DNA from 2 places in the Phaeacidiphilus oryzae TH49 genome. Region 1 is predicted to be linked to the other one. Evidence: riboswitches for the same ligand, from Rfam matches in the RefSeq annotation. Region 1 holds a riboswitch; the other holds the start of a gene.
What was found. A riboswitch is a leader RNA that binds a small molecule or an ion and turns the genes downstream of it on or off. The one in region 1 is predicted to bind glycine.

Region 1 (9,128 bases):
ACGGCAAGGTCATCAGCCCCCGCCGGGTCTACGCGCCCGCCGCCTAGCGCCTCACAGCGAGCGTCGGCACCTGCCGAAAACCCGCGCCCCGCCTGCGTGTCCACACGCAAGCGGGGCGCTTGTCGGTCCGGCCCCCGGCCGGACCGGGGTCACTCGGCGTAGGCCTCCACCGGCGGGCAGGAGCAGACCAGGTTCCGGTCCCCGTAGGCCCCGTCGATCCGGCGCACCGGCGGCCAGTACTTGTCCGCCGGGTTCACCCCCGCAGGGAAGACCGCGGTCTCCCGGGAGTACGGGTGCTCCCACTCCCCCGCCGCGATCATCGCGGCCGTGTGCGGGGCGTTCCGCAGCGGGTTGTCCTCGGCCGGCCACTCGCCGGAGCCGACCCGGTCGGCCTCCCCGCGGATGGCGATCATCGCCTCGCAGAAGCGGTCCAGCTCGGCCAGGTCCTCGCTCTCGGTGGGCTCGATCATCAGCGTCCCGGCCACCGGGAAGGACATCGTGGGGGCGTGGAAGCCGTAGTCGATCAGGCGCTTGGCGATGTCGTCGACGCTCACCCCCAGCTCCTTGGTCAGCGGCCGCACGTCGACGATGCACTCGTGCCCGACCAGCCCGCCCGGGCCGGTGTACAGCACCGGGAAGTACGGGGCCAGCCGCTTCGCCACGTAGTTGGCGTTGAGCACGGCCACCTGGGTGGCCGCCTTGAGCCCCTCCGCCCCCATCATCCGCACATAGGCCCAGCTGATCGGCAGGATCGAGGCCGAGCCGTAGGGCGCCGCCGAGATCGGCCCCACACCGGTCTCCGGCCCCGCGCCGGACTGCAGCGGGTGGTTGGGGAGGTACGGCGCCAGGTGCTCGCGCACCGCCACCGGGCCGACGCCGGGTCCGCCGCCGCCGTGCGGGATGCAGAAGGTCTTGTGGAGGTTGAGGTGGGAGACGTCGCCGCCGAACTCGCCCGGCTTGGCGAGGCCCACCAGCGCGTTGAGGTTGGCGCCGTCCACGTAGACCTGGCCGCCGGCCTCGTGGACCGCCGCGCAGACCTCGGTGATGGTCTCCTCGAACACTCCGTGGGTGGACGGGTAGGTCACCATCAGCACCGACAGCCGCTCGCGGTGCTCCTCGACCTTGGCCCGCAGGTCGGCCACGTCGATGTCGCCGTTCTCGCCGGTCTTGACCACCACCACGCGCATCCCGGCCATCGCGGCGCTGGCCGCGTTGGTGCCGTGGGCGGAGGACGGGATCAGGCAGACGTCCCGCTGCTCGTCCCCGTTGGCCCGGTGGTAGGCGCGGACCGCGAGGAGGCCGGCCAGCTCGCCCTGGGAGCCGGCGTTCGGCTGCAGGCTGACCTTGGCGTAGCCGGTCACCTCGGCCAGCCAGTCCTCCAGCTGGTGGATCAGGGTCAGGTAGCCCTCGGTCTGCCCGGCCGGCGCGAAGGGGTGCAGCCCGGCGAACTCCGGCCAGGTCACCGCCTCCATCTCGGCGGTGGCGTTGAGCTTCATGGTGCAGGAGCCGAGCGGGATCATCCCGCGGTCCAGTGCGTAGTCCCGATCGGAGAGCCGGCGCAGGTAGCGCAGCATCGCGGTCTCCGAGCGGTGGCTGTGGAAGACCGGGTGGGTCAGGTACTCGTCAGAGCGCAGCAGGGCGGCCGGCAGCGAGTCCGCGGCCGCCTCCGCGCCCCCTCCGCGCCGGTCACGCCGAAGGCGCCCCAGACCTTGGCCAGGTCCTCGGCCGTGGTGGTCTCGTCGCAGGCGATTCCGACCAGGTCCGCGCCGGCCTCGCGCAGGTTGACCCCGGCCTTCCGGGCCGCGGCGACGACCTCGGCGGCCTTTCCGGGCACCCGGGCCAGCACGGTGTCGAAGAACGCGTCGTGCACCAGCTCGACCCCGCCGGCCCGCAGGCCCTCGGCCAGCCGTACGGCCTGCCGGTGCGTCCGGCGCGCGATCGCGGCCAGTCCCTCGGGACCGTGGTAGACGGCGTACATCGAGGCCATCACGGCCAGCAGCACCTGCGCGGTACAGATGTTGCTGGTCGCCTTCTCCCGGCGGATGTGCTGCTCCCGGGTCTGCAGCGCCAGCCGGTACGCCGGGGCCCCGTCCGCGTCCTTGGAGACGCCGACCAGACGGCCGGGGAGGCTGCGGGCGTAGTCCTGGCGGACGGACATGTAGCCGGCGTGCGGGCCGCCGAAGCCCATCGGCACGCCGAACCGCTGGGTGGTGCCGACCGCGATGTCCGCGCCCAGCTCACCCGGCGACTTCAGCAGCGTCAGCGCCAGCAGGTCGGCGGCGACCGCCACCACCGCGCCGGCCGCGTGCGCCTCCTCGATCACCGGCGTCAGGTCCCGCACGGCCCCGGAGGCGCCCGGGTACTGCACCAGCACCCCGACCACCCCGCGCTCGGCGATCCCCTCCGGCAGGCCCTCGCTGAGGTCCGCCGTGACCACCTCGACGCCCTGCGACACGGCGCGGGTCTCGATCACCGCGCGGGTCTGCGGGAAGGCGTCCTGGTCGACCACGAAGACCGCGTCCGCCGCGGCCTTCCGGTTCACCCGGCGGGCCAGGGCCATCGCCTCGGCCGCCGCGGTGCCCTCGTCGAGGAGGGAGGCCCCGGCGGTGGGCAGGCCGGTCAGGTCGGACACCACGGTCTGGAAGTTCAGCAGCGCCTCCAGCCGGCCCTGCGAGATCTCCGGCTGGTACGGGGTGTACGCCGTGTACCAGGCGGGGTTCTCCATCACGTTGCGGAGGACCACGGGCGGGGTGAAGGTGTCGTAGTAGCCGAGGCCGATCATCGAACGGAGCACCTGGTTCCGTCCGGCCAGCGAGCGCAGTTCGGCCAGCGTCTCCGCCTCGCCGGCGGCGGCGGGGAGCCCCAGCCGCTCCAGGCTGCGGATCGCGGCCGGGACCGCGGCGGTGGTCAGCTCGTCCAGAGAGCCGAAGCCCACCGAGGCGAGCATCTTGGACCGCTCGCCCTCGTCTGGCCCGATGTGCCGCTGCTCGAACAGGGTGGTGCGATCGGTGTGATCAGTCATGGTGGCTGAGGCCTCCTGGTCAGCGTGACCCGCGGGGACGGCCTCCCCCTCTGTCATCTGCACCTGAGAGCTTCACCGTCCGCCGGTTCGACCGGCGTCGGCTTGCACCGTCGGCGAGGACTCCGGTGGTCCACCGAAGGAGCCCTGCTTTCCAGAGTGACCTCGCCCGGACGGTACGTCTGCCTGAGAGATTCCGGGGAGGAGTTGCTCCTTCGGCGCCGAGCGCTCGCGCGTTCGGACTCTCCCGTCCGGGCTCGACGGTCACCCTCACCCTACCAGTGCGGATCACCTCGGACGTGGCTCCTGAAGCAGTCCGGGATTGGGCCAACTGGTCCAGCGACACGCCCCATTGGGGCCCGAATGTTCGACAACACACCAAATCATGACGTTTCGTATGTTTTCGTACGACGTCAACCGAGTCATGTGATCCCGGTGCCAGCCGGGTCGCCACCCGTGGAGGGCCCCGTGCAGACCGACATCGACCCAAGGGACCTCATCGGCCACAAGGCCGTGGACCGCAACGGCGACAAGATCGGCACCGTGGACGAGGTGTACCTCGACGACGCCACGGGCGAGCCGGAATGGGCCGCCGTCCGGACCGGGATCTTCGGCCGGGACGCCTTCGTTCCGCTGGCCACCAGCGAGTTCGTCAGCGAGGAGCTGCGCGTGCCCTACGACAAGTCCCAGGTCAAGGATTCCCCCGACTTCGGAGCCGGCCAGCATCTGTCGCCGGCTCAGGAACTCCAGCTGTACCGCTACTACGGTCTGGACGTGCCCAGCGAGTCCGGCTCCCGGGCGAACGGCCAGGCCGCCCCCTCGGACGCCTCCGACGCCTCCGACACGGCGGCCACTCCGGCCGCCGCCGCCGCGGTGGGCGGCAGCGCCGCGCACACCGCCCCGGCCGCCGCCGGCGACGCGACCGCCCGGACCCAGGCCGCCGCGGTCCCGGACACCGCGAGCTCGGGGACCGCGAGCTCGGGGACCGCGGGCTCGGACACCGCAGCTACGGACACCGCGCGGTCCGCCGAGCGCACCGACGGCCTGACGGGCGAGCACACCTCGGCAAGCGCTCCCGAGCAGGGCCTGGCGGCGGGTGCGGCCGGCGGAGCGGCGGGCGCCGCCGCCGGATACGCCGCGGCCTCCTCGAAGCCGGCCGAGCACTCCTCCCCCGCCGGCGGCCGGACCTCCGCGTTCTTCACCGGCTCCGCCGGCACCACCACCCCGGAGCCGTCGACGACCGCCCAGACCCCCACCCCGGTCAAGGAGGAGGAGACCCGCGCGGTCCCGCACCTCACCGACCGCGACTCCACCGCCGCCGCGGGCACCGCCAAGCCGGCGGGGGCGGCCGGGACGGGCGCCCCGGAACAGATCGAGGTGGTCTGCCGCGAGGAGCGGCTGGACATCACCACCGAATGGCACGAGCTCGGCCGCGCCCGGCTGCGCAAGTACGTCACCACCGAGAACGTGGAGCGCCGGGTTCCGGTCGTCCGCGAGCGGGTCCGGATCGAGCGGGTCCGGCTGAGCGACGACGAGCGGGCGCAGATCTCCGACCAGGAGATCGAGGAGGCCACTCAGGAGGTCCCGGTCCACGAGGAGCGGGTGGTGGTACGCAAGCACGTGGTCCCGGTCGAGCGGATCCGGCTGATCACCGAGCGGGTCACCGAGGAGGAGGTGGTCCGCGACCAGCTCCGCCGCGAGCAGGTCGAGGTCCACGACGCCGGCCAGGGCAGCCAGGCCGGGCAGTCCGGCCAGTCCGAACGGTCCGGGCAGGGCCAGGCCGCACAGGGCGGGCGCAACGGCGCGGCGCCCTCGGCCGGCACCTCCACCACCCCGTACTCCCCCGGCGCCCGCTACCCCGGCCGTCCGGCCTACGGTCACTGACCCACCCCGCTCCCCACCTCGGCGCCGCACCGGACCACCGGTCGCGGCGCCGAGGCCTGCTGGCTACGCCGAGCCGTCCGACGGGTCCCCGTCCGAGACCAGGCTCAGCGGCGGCGCGGCGGCCAGCGCCGGATCGTCCTCCCGGAAGGTGCGCACCCGCCCGGGCTCGGACTCCGGGGTCTCGAAGCGGACGGTGACCCGCCCGACGCCGCTGCCCTGCACCCAGCCGGGACCGAACTCCTCGTGCCGCACATCCTCGCCGGGCAGCCAGCGGCGGCGCGTCCCAGGCTCGGAACCCGGCTCCCGGCCGGGATGGAAGGCCCGCGGCTGCCCGAACCCCCCGTAGGCCGGGTCCTCGGCCTCGTTCACGGTCTCGGTCACGGCCTCGCCCGCCGGCTTCACGCCCTCGCCCGCCGGCTTCACGGCCCCGGCCGCCGGTTCCGGCGTCGACTCCGATTCCGGACTCGCAGCGGGTTCCCCGGCCCCACCGGCCGGCGCGGCCCCCTCCCCGGGGTCGCCGAGCTGCGCCTCGCCCGCCTCCCGGGCGGCCTGGGCGAACAGGTCCTCCTGGGTGAAGTCCGCGAGCCCGGAGACGCCGACCCCGAGCAGCCGCACCCCGCCGGCCAGCTCCCCCGACCCGAGCTGGTCCAGCATCCGCAGCGCCGTGCCGGTCACCACCCCCGGGTCGTCGGTCGGCCCGCGCAGGGTCTCGGAGCGGGTGAGGGTGGAGAAGTCGTAGCGGCGGACCTTGAGCACCACCGTCCGCCCGGACCGGCCGGCCGCCCGCAGCCGCCCCACGCAGCGCTCGGCCAGCCGCTCCACCTCGGCCACGATCCGGTCGCGGTCCCGCAGGTCCACCTCGAAGGTGTCCTCCACGGAGATGGACTTGGCGTCCCGCTCCGCCACCACGGGGCGGTCGTCGATCCCCTGGGCGAGGGCGTGCACCCCGGCGCCGTGCGCCTTCCCCAGCAGCCGGATCAGCTCCACCTCCTCGGCCGCGGCTATCTCGCCGACCGTGTTCAGCCCCGCCCGCCGCAGGGTCTCGGCCGTGGCCGGGCCCACCCCCGGCAGCACCCGCACCGACAGCGGGTCCAGCAGCTCCCGCTCGGTGCCCGGCTCGATCAGCACCAGCCCGTCCGGCTTGGCCCGCTCGGAGGCGATCTTCGCCAGGAACTTGGCACCCGCCAGACCGACGGAGCCGGTCAGTCCGGTGGCCGCGGTGATGTCCGCCCGCAGGTCCTCGCCCAGCGCCTGCACCAGCTCCCGCGCCGCCTCGGGGCCGGCCGAGGCGATCAGCTCCCCGTACGGGCCCGCGGCGAGGTCCACGAAGGCCTCGTCCAGGCTGAGCGGCTCCACCAGCGGGGACATCGCCCGGAGCAGCCCCATCACGGTCTCGCTGACCTCGCGGTAGAGCGCGAATCTGGGTACCAGATAGGCCGCGTTCGGCGCCAGCCGGCGGGCGTGCGCCATCGCCATGGCCGAGTGCACCCCGAACACCCGCGCCTCGTAGGAGGCCGTGGAGACCACCCCGCGCGCCCCCAGCCCGCCGACGATCACCGGCTTTCCGCGCAGGCTCGGCTTGGACGCCTGCTCCACCGAGGCGAAGAAGGCGTCCATGTCGAGGTGGAGGATGGACGGAACCGGGCGCATACAGCGATGATCCCGCACACCACTGACAATTCGCCGCGCCCCCGCCGCCGCGCCCTGCTCCCACCGCCCCGCGCGGGCCCCGGGCTCAGCTCATGGCGCGGGCCGGGCCTCAGACCGCCCGGTTGCGCCGCCGGCGTGCCGCCAGCTCGTCCTCGGGGTCGTTCCCTGGCAGCGTCTCGCCGGTGTCCGCGCGCTCGGCGTGCAGCCGGGTGAGGGAGCCCTCCAGCTCGCGCCAGACGGCCCCGACGGCGATCCCGAAGACGCCCTGCCCGCCCTGCAGGAGGTCCACCACCTCGTGCGGGGAGGTGCACTGATAGACCGTGGCACCGTCGCTCATCAGCGTCACCTGCGCCAGATCCGCCCCGCCGGTCTCGGCCAGATGGGCCGCGGCGATCCGGATGTTCTGCAGGGAGACCCCGGCGTCCAGCAGCCGCTTGACGATCTTCAGCACCAGGATGTCCCGGAAGCTGTAGAGGCGCTGGGTCCCGGAGCCGTGGGCCGGCCGGACGCTCGGTTCGACCAGCCCGGTCCGCGCCCAGTAGTCGAGCTGGCGGTAGGTGATCCCGGCCGCCGCGCAGGCCGTCGGGCCGCGGTAGCCGATCATCTCCGATCCCGTGGGATCCTCCGATCGCATCGGCCGGGCCTCCGGCTGCCAGGCCCCCACGTCGTTGAGACGGGGAGCGGGCGGGGCGTGCACCTCGTGGAGGGGGTGCGCGCCGTGTGCGGCCATGCCGTCGCCGGTACTGCTCACGCGACCCTCCATCCGGCCCACCCGTCGTCTTCCGGGACCGCTCGCCGGCCGCCGTCCCTGATGGGGTGGCTCACCGGGGACGTCCACCATCGACGGTAGGCAGTCGCCAGGGGCGCGTCAACGATCGCCACGCTCGGCACGCCGAGTGACCTCAACCTCAAGAGCGGTTTGGGCAAGGAGGCCTGCGGGTACGCGAGTTCGTTCGCCCCGCGCCCCGCGGCCGCCGCTCACTGGCTGCTGGTGCCGAAGTCCTCCGGAGAGATCTGGTCCAGGAACTCCCGGAACTTCTCGACCTCGTCCTCCTGTTCGTCCGGGATCGCGATCCCGGCCTCGTCCAGTACGCCCTCCGCACCGTAGATCGGAGTGCCGGTCCGCAGCGCAAGCGCTATGGCGTCGGACGGCCGGGCGCTGACCTCCACCCCGCTGGCGAACACCAGCTCCGCGTAGAAGACGCCTTCGCGCAGGTCGGTGATGCGCACCGCGGTGAGCTGCTGGCCGACGGCCTCCAAGACGTTCTTGAAGAGGTCATGGGTCAACGGCCGAACGGGCGTCATCCCCTGCTGGGCGAAGGCGATCGCGGTGGCTTCGCCCGGCCCGATCCAGATCGGCAGATACCGGTCGCCGCCGACCTCGCGCAGGAGGACGATCGGCTGGTTGGAGGGCATCTCCACCCTGACGCCCACGACGTCGAGCTCATTCACAAGAGCCACCCTAGGGCGCCACTCGCGGATATTAAAGTCCGGTCGTGGCCATCGGGGCATATGGTGCAGACGACTCCGCCCGCACCGCCCCCGATCCGGGGGCGACGGGGCGGGCGCGGCTCAGACCGGCCGCTCGCGCAGGCCCGACTGGACCAGGGCGGCGTGCAGCCGCACCGAGAGGGTCGCCAACTCACGGGCGGTGGCGGCGGCATGCGCCCTGGTCTGCGGGTTGCGATGCCGCCTCAGCGGCGCCACCACCTGCTCCACCAGGCCGATCTCCCGATCGGCGGCCGCCTTCACGGCGCGCAGATGCCGCGCCTCCAGGCCGAACCGGCCCAGTTCGGCGACCAGCTTGGACACATGCACCATGTCCGCGTCGTAGCCGCCGTCGGGGCCGGGCAGCACCAGCCCGTACGACTCCCACTCCTGGAGCTGGGGCTCGCCGATGCCCGCCTCGGCCAGCAGTTCCTCGCGGTTGAGCCGGCCGGCGGCCGGCCCTCCCAGACCGCCCTCGCCGCCGGCGCCGGCCTGGCCGAGCGCCTCGGCCAGCGCGGTGGCCTCCCGCTCGGCCTCGGCCACCGGGCCCGTCCCGGTCGAGGCGGAGGCCGGCAGCGCGGGCGGGGCCTCGCCCCGGTCGATGGCGTCCAGGTGCTCGCGGATCACCCGCAGCGGCAGATAGTGGTCGCGCTGCATCCGCAGCACATACGCCAGCCGCTCGACGTCCGCCTCGCTGAACTTCCGGTAGCCCGAGGGGGTGCGCTGGGGCTCCACCAGCCCCTCCGCCTCAAGGAAGCGGATCTTCGAGATGGTGACCTCGGGGAAGGCGTCTCGGAGCACCCCGAGCACCGCTCCGATACTGAGCAGCTGCGGCCGCCCTCCGGTCCGGTCCATCGCCCCTCGGCCCCGGGGGACCAGGCCCGACGTCCGCTGCGGTTCCGGGCGCGGCCCGGCCTCAGTACCCGCCACTGCTCACGTGCTCCTCACGACGCTCCGCCCCGGGCCGCGCCCCGCCCCGCAACCGGGACGGGACCGCCCTGGGCAGCGTCAGTACGCTCGGGGGCCGGCGTAGAACACCAGCCGGTACTTTCCGATCTGCACCTCGTCCCCGTTCTGCAACGCGACC
Region 2 (9,128 bases), on a different contig from region 1:
GGTCCACCTTGCAGGCGGTGATCTGCCCGTTGGCCGGGTCGACGGTGGCACCGGGCTCGGTGGCGGCCCGCGGTGCGGCCGCCCTCGGGGCGGCGGCGAGCGGCATGGACCTGAGGCCGGCGGCCGGCAGTGCCCGCGTCGAGGCGGCCAGTGCCGGAAGCGGGTGGCTCAGGTCGGTGCCGCCGTGATGCGGGAAGAGGGCGCGGACGATGTTGGTCAGCTCGCGCTGGCCCGCGTGGAGTCCCTCGGCACGGATCGAGAGGTGGATGGTGACGGTGTGGCCGGCCGGCAGGTCACCGCGCCAGACCACGTACGGCAGGTGGGTGCTGATCGAGCCGGTGCTCGCGGTCGCGTCCGCGTCGTAGATCGAGTTCGAGTCGGCCACGATCTGCGAGAGGTCGTCCTCCAGGGACGCCTGGTAGGCGCCGGTGAAGTCGAACGTGCCGGTGTTGTGGGCGGTGATGGTGTAGTGGATGACGTCGTTGGGCACCACGTCGTCCCGGTCCTCCCGCTTGTCGACCACCCAGCGGGGCGAGTTGAGGTGCACCGAGCAGCCGGGGGCGGTGCCCACCGAGCAGTTGCTGTGCGGCACCGTCACCGCGTCGTCGATCCGCAGGTTCCCGCGGTCGGGGTTGTCCGCGGTGACGCTGTAGGTGAGGGTGACGGTCGCGCCCGGCGCGATGTCACCGGTCCAGGTCAGCCGGGGACGGTGGAAGGAGACGGTCCCCGAGGTGGCCCTCGCGTCGTTGTCGTAGCGCGCGTCGTCGAAGGTGCCGGTGAGGTCGTCGGTGGCGACCACGTGCCGCAGTGGGGCGGCGCCGGTGTCGGTCAGCGTGATCGTGTAGTGGACGCGCTGTCCCGGCAGGTAGTACGGCCGGTCGGCCTGCTTGTGGACGCGCAGCCCCGGCGTGCGCGGGGTGGGCACGGGGATGTGCACCCGGCACTCGTCGTCCATGGACCCGGCCGCGCAGTTGGAGTGCGGCGCGACGACCACGTTGTCCAGGCTGAGGTCGGCGGTGTCGGGGTTGTGCACCCGCACCCGGTAGGTGAAGTCGATCTGCTCGGCGGGCTGGATCTGCCCGCGCCAGACGATCTCCTGGCCCGCCGCGTGGTACGAGGCGCTGCCGACGGAGGCGGAGAGCGAACCGGGGATCAGGTCGGCGTCGTCCAGCACCTGCGCGAGGTGGTCGGTGACCACCGGCAGCTGCCCGGCCGGGAACGGAACCGCCCCCGTGTTGGTGAACGCCACCCGGTAGGTGACCACCTGGCCCTGGAAGGCGACGGTGCGGTCGGCGCTCTTGTGCACATGCAGGTGCGGCTGGAGCGGCGGCGGCGAGGTGGGCGGCGGAGTGCCCGGGTTGCAGGCTCCGCATCCGGAGGGGACCGGCGGGACCGTCGGCGGCGCGAGGGTGGGCGCCGGAAGGGGCGGCAGTGGCACGGTGGGGCAGCCGGCGGTGCAGCCGGAGGCCGGCACCGGGACCGGCATCGGCACCGGCGCGGCGGCGCCGCAGCCGGGTCCGCAGCGCAGCGCCCGGTGGGCGGCGGTGTCGCCGGCGACCTGGTGCGCCGTCGCCGGGCGGGTGTGACCGAGGTGGCCCCCGGTGGCGGCCAGGGCCGGCATCGCGGCCCCGGTCATCGCGAGCGCGCCGCCGACGACGGCGGCGACGATCGAAAGCCGGCGGCGCTGCCGGGGGGCAGGCATGCCAGCTCGTTCTCGAGGCCTCCCGGCCCGAGGGATTCTCGTCATTCCTCATCCTCCGAGGTGGGTGGTGACACCCCGGATGATGGGCACCGAAAGGTCATGGGCCGGGCACAACATGAAGGTTAAGTGAAAAATCCCCCTGTTCGGCCTAGCCCGGAGGGCCCATGCGCCGCCGCCGCGACCGGCTCAGCACTCGATGACGTTGACCGCGAGGCCGCCCCGCGAGGTCTCCTTGTACTTGACCTTCATGTCGGCGCCGGTCTCCTTCATGGTCTTGATCGCCTTGTCCAGGGAGACCGTGTGCCGGCCGTCGCCGCGCAGTGACATCCGGGCGGCGGTGACCGCCTTCACGGCCGCCATCCCGTTCCGCTCGATGCACGGGATCTGGACCAGGCCGCCGACCGGGTCGCAGGTCAGGCCGAGGTTGTGCTCGATGCCGATCTCGGCCGCGTTCTCCACCTGCTCCGGCGTCCCGCCGAGGACCTCGGCGAGACCGCCGGCCGCCATGGAGCAGGCCGAGCCGACCTCCCCCTGGCAGCCGACCTCGGCGCCGGAGATCGAGGCGTTCTCCTTGAAGAGCATGCCGATCGCGCCGGCCGCGAGGAGGAAGCGGACCGCCCCGTCGTCGTCGGCGCCGGGCACGAAGTCCTGGAAGTAGTGGAGGACGGCCGGGATGATGCCGGCCGCGCCGTTGGTCGGGGCGGTGACCACCCGCCCGCCGGCGGCGTTCTCCTCGTTGACCGCCATCGCGTAGAGGGTGACCCACTCCATCGCGTTCGCCGGCCCGGTCCCCTCGGCGCGGAGCTGGCGGGCGGCGGTGGCGGCGCGGCGGCGCACCTTCAGCCCGCCGGGGAGGATGCCCTCGCGGCTGAGGCCCGCGTGGACGCACTCCCGCATCACCCGCCAGATCTCCAGCAGGCCGGCCCGGATCTCCGCCTCGGTGCGCCAGGCCTTCTCGTTCTCCAGCATGAGGGAGGAGACGGAGAGGCCGGTCTCCCGGGTGAGGCGGAGGAGCTCCTCGCCGGTGCGGAAGGGGTAGCGGAGGACGGTGTCGTCCGGCTTGATGCGGTCGGCCTCGTCGATGGCGTCCTCGTCGACCACGAAGCCGCCGCCGACGGAGTAGTAGGTCTTCTCCAGCACGGGCACCCCGGCCGCGTCGTAGGCGCAGACGGTCATCCCGTTGGGGTGGTACGGCAGGGCGCGGCGGCGGTGGAGTACCAGCTGGGTGTCCGGGTCGAAGTCGATCTCGTGGACGCCGAGGAGGCGGATGCGGCGCTCGCTCCTGATCCGCTCGGCGTCGGCGTCGGCCGCCTCGACGTCGACCGTGCGGGGGGAGTTGCCCTCCAGGCCGAGGAGGACGGCCTTGGGGGTGCCGTGGCCGTGGCCGGTGGCCCCGAGGGAGCCGAAGAGCTCGGCGCGGATCGAGGCGGTGCCGGCGAGGAGGCCCTCGGACTTGAGCCGGCGGGCGAACATCCGCGCCGCGCGCATCGGGCCGACGGTGTGCGAGCTGGACGGGCCGATGCCGACGGAGAAGAGATCGAAAACGCTGAGCGCCATGGTCAGCACCTCCCGTGGGTTGAGATGAGGGCCCGGAGGGCCGTAGTGAGGGGCGCGGGGAACTGCGCGGCCCGCCGTGTACGGCGTCGCGGCCGGCAGCGGCCACCGGGCTGCAACCCGGACTCCGCTGCCGGGTGCGGCGCCGTTGCGCGCGGGCCGCGCAGTTCCCCGCGCCCCTTGCTCGCGCCTGCGGCGCTGCGCTCGGGGCGCGGGGCCTACAGCCCCGGGTACAGCGGGTGCTTCGCGGCCAGCGCCTCGACGCGGGTCCGCAGCGCCGCCACGTCGCAGCTCGGCTTCAGGGCCTCGGCGATGACGTCGGCGACCTCGCGGAAGTCCTCCGCGTCGAAGCCGCGGGTGGCCAGCGCGGGCGTGCCCACCCGGAGGCCCGAGGTGACCATCGGCGGACGCGGGTCGTTCGGCACGGCGTTGCGGTTGACGGTGATGCCGATCTCGTGCAGCCGGTCCTCCGCCTGCTTGCCGTCCAGCTCGCTGTCGACCAGGTCCACCAGGACCAGGTGGACGTCGGTGCCGCCGGAGAGGACCTTCACCCCGGCCTCCCGGGCGTCCGCCGCGGACAGCCGCTCGGCGAGCAGCTTCGCGCCCTCCAGGGTACGGCGCTGGCGGTCCTTGAACTCCTCGCTCGCCGCGACCTTGAAGGCGACCGCCTTCGCCGCGATGACGTGCTCCAGCGGGCCGCCCTGCTGCCCCGGGAAGACCGCCGAGTTGATCTTCTTGGCGATCTCGGCGGTGGAGAGGATCACGCCGCCGCGCGGACCGCCGAGGGTCTTGTGGGTGGTGGTGGTGACGATGTCCGCGAAGGGCACCGGGTTCGGGTGGAGGCCCGCCGCGACCAGCCCGGCGAAGTGGGCCATGTCCACCATCAGGTAGGCGTCCACCGCGTCCGCGATCCGCCGGAACTCGGCGAAGTCCAGCTGCCGCGGGTACGCCGACCAGCCGGCCACGATCAGCTTCGGCCGGTGCTCCTTGGCCAGCCGCTCGACCTCGGCCATGTCCACCCGCGAGGTCTCCGCGTCCACGTGGTAGGCGACCACGTCGTACAGCTTGCCGGAGAAGTTGATCTTCATTCCGTGGGTCAGGTGCCCGCCGTGGGCGAGGTCCAGGCCCAGGATGGTGTCGCCCGGCTTGAGCAGCGCGAACATCGCGGCCGCGTTGGCCGAGGCGCCCGAGTGCGGCTGGACGTTGGCGGCCTCCGCGCCGAACAGCTCCTTGACCCGGTCGATCGCCAGCTGCTCGACCACGTCGACGTGCTCGCAGCCGCCGTAGTACCGGCGGCCGGGGTAGCCCTCGGCGTACTTGTTGGTCAGCACCGAGCCCTGCGCCTCCAGCACCGCGACCGGCGCGAAGTTCTCGGAGGCGATCATCTCCAGGGTGGACTGCTGGCGGTTCAGCTCGGCGTCGACCGCCGTGGCGACCTCGGGGTCGAGCTCGTGCAGCGACTGGTTGAGCAGGGAAGAAGAAGCGGACATGCGGATGGGCCTCCTGCCGTGGTGCGCTCGGGCGCTCCGGGGGGCTGGCTGTGGGGTCAGTTGCCGGTGTGGGCCGCGTACTCGTCCGCGCTGAGCAGGCCCTCGGGGGCGCCCGCCAGACGGACCTTGAACAGCCAGCCGTCCTCGAAGGGGGCGGAGTTCACCAGCGCGGGGTCGTCCACGACGGCCTGGTTGACCTCGGTGACCTCGCCGTCGACCGGCGAGTAGAGGTCGGAGACCGACTTGGTGGACTCGAGCTCGCCGCAGCTCTCGCCGGCGGTCACGGCCTGCCCGACCTCGGGCAGCTGGACGTAGACCACATCACCCAGCGCGTCGGCGGCGAAGGCCGTGATGCCGACGGTGGAGACACCGTCCTCGGCGGCGGTCAGCCACTCGTGTTCCTTGCTGTACTGCAGGTGCTGCGGGTTGCTCATGACGGCAATTCTCCAGGATGGGGGAGGGGTACGACGAAACGGGGAGCGGGGGTGTTCCACTCCCTGAGATGGCGCCCCGTCAGCTGGCGGGGCCCGGCGGGTACGACCCGGTTCAGTCTGCGGGATGCGGAGCTGTCAGCGGGCGCGCTTGTAGAAGGGGAGCGCCACGACCTCGACCGGCTCCCGGCTGCCGCGGATGTCCACGGCCACCTGGGTGCCGGCGGCGGCGTGCGCGGCGTCCACGTACGCCATGGCGATCGGCTTGCCCAGGGTCGGCGAGGGGGCGCCGGAGGTGACCGAGCCGATCACCGCGCCGTCCTCGGCGGTGACCACGGAGTAGCCGGCCCGCGGCACCCGCCGTCCCGGGGAGACCAGGCCGACCAGCACCCGCGGCGGCTCGGCCGCGGCCTGCTCGGCCGCCGCCTCCAGCGCGGCCCGGCCGACGAACCTGCCCTCGTTGGCGGTCTTCTCGAACTTGACCACCCGGCCGAGGCCCGCGTCGAACGGGGTCAGCTCGGTGGAGAGCTCGTGGCCGTAGAGCGGCATCCCGGCCTCTAGGCGCAGGGTGTCCCGGCAGGCCAGACCGCAGGGGACCAGGCCGGCCTCGCGGCCGGCCTCGGTCAGGGCGTCCCACAGGGCCTCGGCGGAGGCGGGGTCGACGAAGAGCTCGAAGCCGTCCTCGCCGGTGTAGCCGGTGCGGGCGACCAGCGCCTCGATCCCGGCGACGGTGGCCGGGAGGGAGGCGTAGTACTTGAGGCCGTCCAGGTCCGCGCCGGTCAGGCCGCTGAGGATGCCGGCGGCCTCCGGGCCCTGCACGGCGATCAGCGCGTAGGCGTCCCGGTCGTCCCGGACCTCGGCGTCGAAGCCGGCCGCGCGCTCGGTGAGGGCGTCCAGCACGGTCTGCGCGTTGGAGGCGTTGGCGACGACCAGGTACTCCTCGTCGCCGGTGCGGTAGACGATGAGGTCGTCCAGGATCCCGCCGTCCTCGCGGCAGATCATGGTGTACCGGGCGCGGCCCACGGCCAGCGGGGAGAGCGAGCCGACCAGGGCGTGGTCGAGGAGGGCGCCGGCCTGCGGGCCGGCGACGGCGATCTCGCCCATGTGGGAGAGGTCGAAGAGGCCGGCGCGGGTGCGGACCGCGTTGTGCTCCTCGCGCTCGCTGCCGTAGCGCAGCGGCATGTCCCAGCCGGCGAAGTCGGTCATCGTCGCGCCGAGCGCCCGGTGGCGGGCGTCGAGCGCGGTACGGCGGGTGGTGCTCATCGGGGCGGTGCTCCCGTCTCGGGGCATGCCGTTTCCGGGCATGCGTAGGCAGGGGCTCCCCGTCTGTCGTCTCGACCTGAGAGCTTCACCGCGCGCCCGGGCGGGCGGGGGCTTGCACCGTGGGTGGGAACCGCAGGCGGTTCCGCTTTCCAGATCTGCCTCGCCCGTGCGGTAGGTGGGCCTGAGAGATTCCGGGGAGGACTTGCTCCTTCGGCGCCGGCCGCGGCCGGCCCCGGGCGGGGCTGGCGGAGGTCCGGACTCTCCCGCACGGGTTCGAGCGGCCTATGTGAAATTGAAGACGGCGCTCATGATTGCACGTGGGCTAGGGTGCCCGCTATGACCTACCCGCCAGAAGGAATGCCCGTCGACCACGCGCACATCCCCGGGCAGCAGCACGCCGCTCCCGCGGGCGCGTACGCGGGTTCCCACACTTCCGGCGGCAGCCTCGGCGGCTGGCCGGAGAACGAGCTGGAGCAGGTGCTCTCGCTCGCCAGCGGCGACCCCGGGGCGACCCCGCGGGTGGTCGAGGTGCTCGGCCGCAGCCGGGTGTGGGTGCCGCTGCCGAACGGCGGCGACCCGGCCAGCGACCAGCTGAACCTGCCGAGCATGGAGCTGGCCGGCCAGCTCTTCGTGCCGGTCTTCAGCTCCGAGACGCAGCTGCGGACGGGCAGCTCCGATCCGTCGATGCCGTTCGTGGTGGCCCCGGTGCGGGAGTTCGCCCGGGGGCTGCCGGTGGGCGTGGGGATCGCGGTCAACCCCGGCGGGGTGATCGGCATCCCGATTCCGGCCGAGGGCGTGCGGACGCTCTGCGGCGGCGGGGAGCACGAGAACCCGGAGGGTGCGGTGCGCCCGGGCGCGGGCGGCGGCTCCCGGGTGTCGCTGCGGCAGCCCGCCTCGCACGAGGACCCGGTGGAGTTCCTGGCGGCCGCGGCGAGCGAGTTCGCGGGCGTCCCGGTGGTGCTCACCGCGCGGCGCGCGCTGGCCTCGGCCGAGGGCGAGCCGGAGAAGATGTACGTCGGCGTGGAGCTGGACGGCTGGCAGCCGGCGGACCAGGAGGCGGCCACCCTCGCCCTCGGGCGCGCCCTGGGCGCGGTCCCGCTGCCCTGGGAGGTCAACATCGTGCTGCTTGACGTGGCCCAGGACCCGGTCGGCGACTGGCTGCTGGCCGAGGTGGCGCCTTTCTTCGCGCGCGGCTGACGGGTCCCGGGGCCGGGTTTCGCCCGGCGCTACCCTGCTGGCAGGATCAGCGCACCGCAGAGGAAGGGGACGACCGTGGCCGGCGGCCTCGCAGCAGGCGACCGCTTCCCCGACGTGGCGTCGGACGAACGGCCGGGACCGCCGCGGGCGGCGGCCGACCTCGGCGCCGCGGTCGACGCCCTGAGGTCCGCCCCTCCCGGACGCCCCCGCCTGGAGGCGTACGAGACGCTGCTGCGCGCCGTCGCGGACGGCACCCTCTACGCCCTCCTCTGGCACGGCGAGCCGGGCTCCCCGGACGCCCAGTACGGGAGCATGGAGGTGGCCGGCTACGGCTATGTGCCGACCGTCAGCTCCCCGGCCCAGCTGGCCGCCTCCGGCTGGCAGCGGGCCCACGAGGCCTGCGGGGGGCGGGAGTTGGCCGCCGTGCTGTATCCGAGCCGGTGGGGCCTGTGGCTGGATCCGCACGCCGCCGGCGGCGGCGTCGGCGTCCCCTGGGCGGACCTCCGCAGGGTGGCGCTCGGCCTGGACCGGCTGCCGGCCGGGCCGCTGGAGATCTCCGAACCGGCCGTCGCGGCCGAGCCCTTCTACGAGGCGCTGAAGCGCGGTGCCCGGGCGGTCCCCGGGTTGCGCGCGCTGCGGCGCGCCTGGGTGGCCCCCGCTCTGGGGGAGCCGTATCTCGCGATCGGCCTCGAACTGGACGATCCGCACGCCTCAGCCGACGACGCCCGGGCGATGGTCCGGCGCGCGCTGGCCGAGGCCGCCCCCGCGGACTGCCGGGTGGCGGTGCTGGCCGCCCCGGACGAGGACGACTCGGTGGCCCTCTGGATGGCCGCCGGACCGGCGCCGTTCTACCGCCGGTGACAGTCCTGTTCCACGGTCCCCGGCCGCAGCCGGAATTCTTTCCTCCGGATGGGACGGCGGTGCCGGGTGAGACTCCGGTGAGAGCCGTTTCGTCACGGAACGTGATTACCTGAATTCACCGCAGAACTTCTCCGCACAAAGGGCTCCGGGCCGGCCGTAACCGGCTTCGGCGAGGACTGTCACTCATGTCCGTGGTGGCATACCGCGCCTCACCTGGGGAGATGCCGCCGAACCCGCTCTGAAAGCAGGTATTCGCTGCTCGCGGGCTTGAAATCGGGCAGGTCACGGTTGGGCAACCTTTGCCCGGGAGGACTGGCGGGGCTCCCCGGTCCCGTTGAAGAGTTACCGCGCAATAGAGAGCTGCCGGCGTGGCCGGGGCGGAATGTCCCGGCTCTTCGCCGTACCCGCGTCGGCGGCCCGGTGCCTCCGGCGAAGTTGGCGGAGCGTCACCGGTGAGCATCACCAGCAGAGTTGACGTTCGACCAGCAGTCCAGATCCAGTATCAGAACCTGCACGTACCCAGCACGTAACCGCAGCATCATTCGCACGACTGAGTACCACTGCACTGAGCAGAGAGCACTGCCGCACCACCGATGAACCTGGCACCAATCGTGAACAGCGACCTGCGCG

Region 2: another riboswitch for glycine. It lies ahead of gcvT (glycine cleavage system aminomethyltransferase GcvT); the one in region 1 lies ahead of gcvP (aminomethyl-transferring glycine dehydrogenase).

What each region holds. Positions count from the first base shown of each region.
Region 1 covers NZ_JQMQ01000004.1:9,437-18,564, reverse strand. The annotation lists gene BS73_RS00220 (DUF5999 family protein) at 1-47, shown strand, start outside; partial or broken gene gcvP (aminomethyl-transferring glycine dehydrogenase) at 150-3,022, opposite strand; glycine riboswitch at 3,063-3,183, opposite strand; glycine riboswitch at 3,184-3,279, opposite strand; gene BS73_RS35680 (PRC and DUF2382 domain-containing protein) at 3,488-4,903, shown strand; gene BS73_RS00205 (DNA polymerase IV) at 4,967-6,553, opposite strand; gene BS73_RS00200 (MerR family transcriptional regulator) at 6,663-7,304, opposite strand; gene BS73_RS00195 (bifunctional nuclease family protein) at 7,532-8,005, opposite strand; gene ftsR (transcriptional regulator FtsR) at 8,126-8,896, opposite strand; gene BS73_RS40595 (FHA domain-containing protein) at 9,050-9,128, opposite strand, start outside.
Region 2 covers NZ_JQMQ01000005.1:2,477,892-2,487,019, reverse strand. The annotation lists gene BS73_RS14890 (DUF7927 domain-containing protein) at 1-1,702, opposite strand, end outside; gene BS73_RS14885 (L-serine ammonia-lyase) at 1,889-3,259, opposite strand; gene glyA (serine hydroxymethyltransferase) at 3,475-4,746, opposite strand; gene gcvH (glycine cleavage system protein GcvH) at 4,803-5,180, opposite strand; gene gcvT (glycine cleavage system aminomethyltransferase GcvT) at 5,316-6,440, opposite strand; glycine riboswitch at 6,503-6,594, opposite strand; glycine riboswitch at 6,600-6,716, opposite strand; gene BS73_RS14865 (enhanced serine sensitivity protein SseB) at 6,777-7,637, shown strand; gene BS73_RS14860 (enhanced serine sensitivity protein SseB C-terminal domain-containing protein) at 7,713-8,498, shown strand.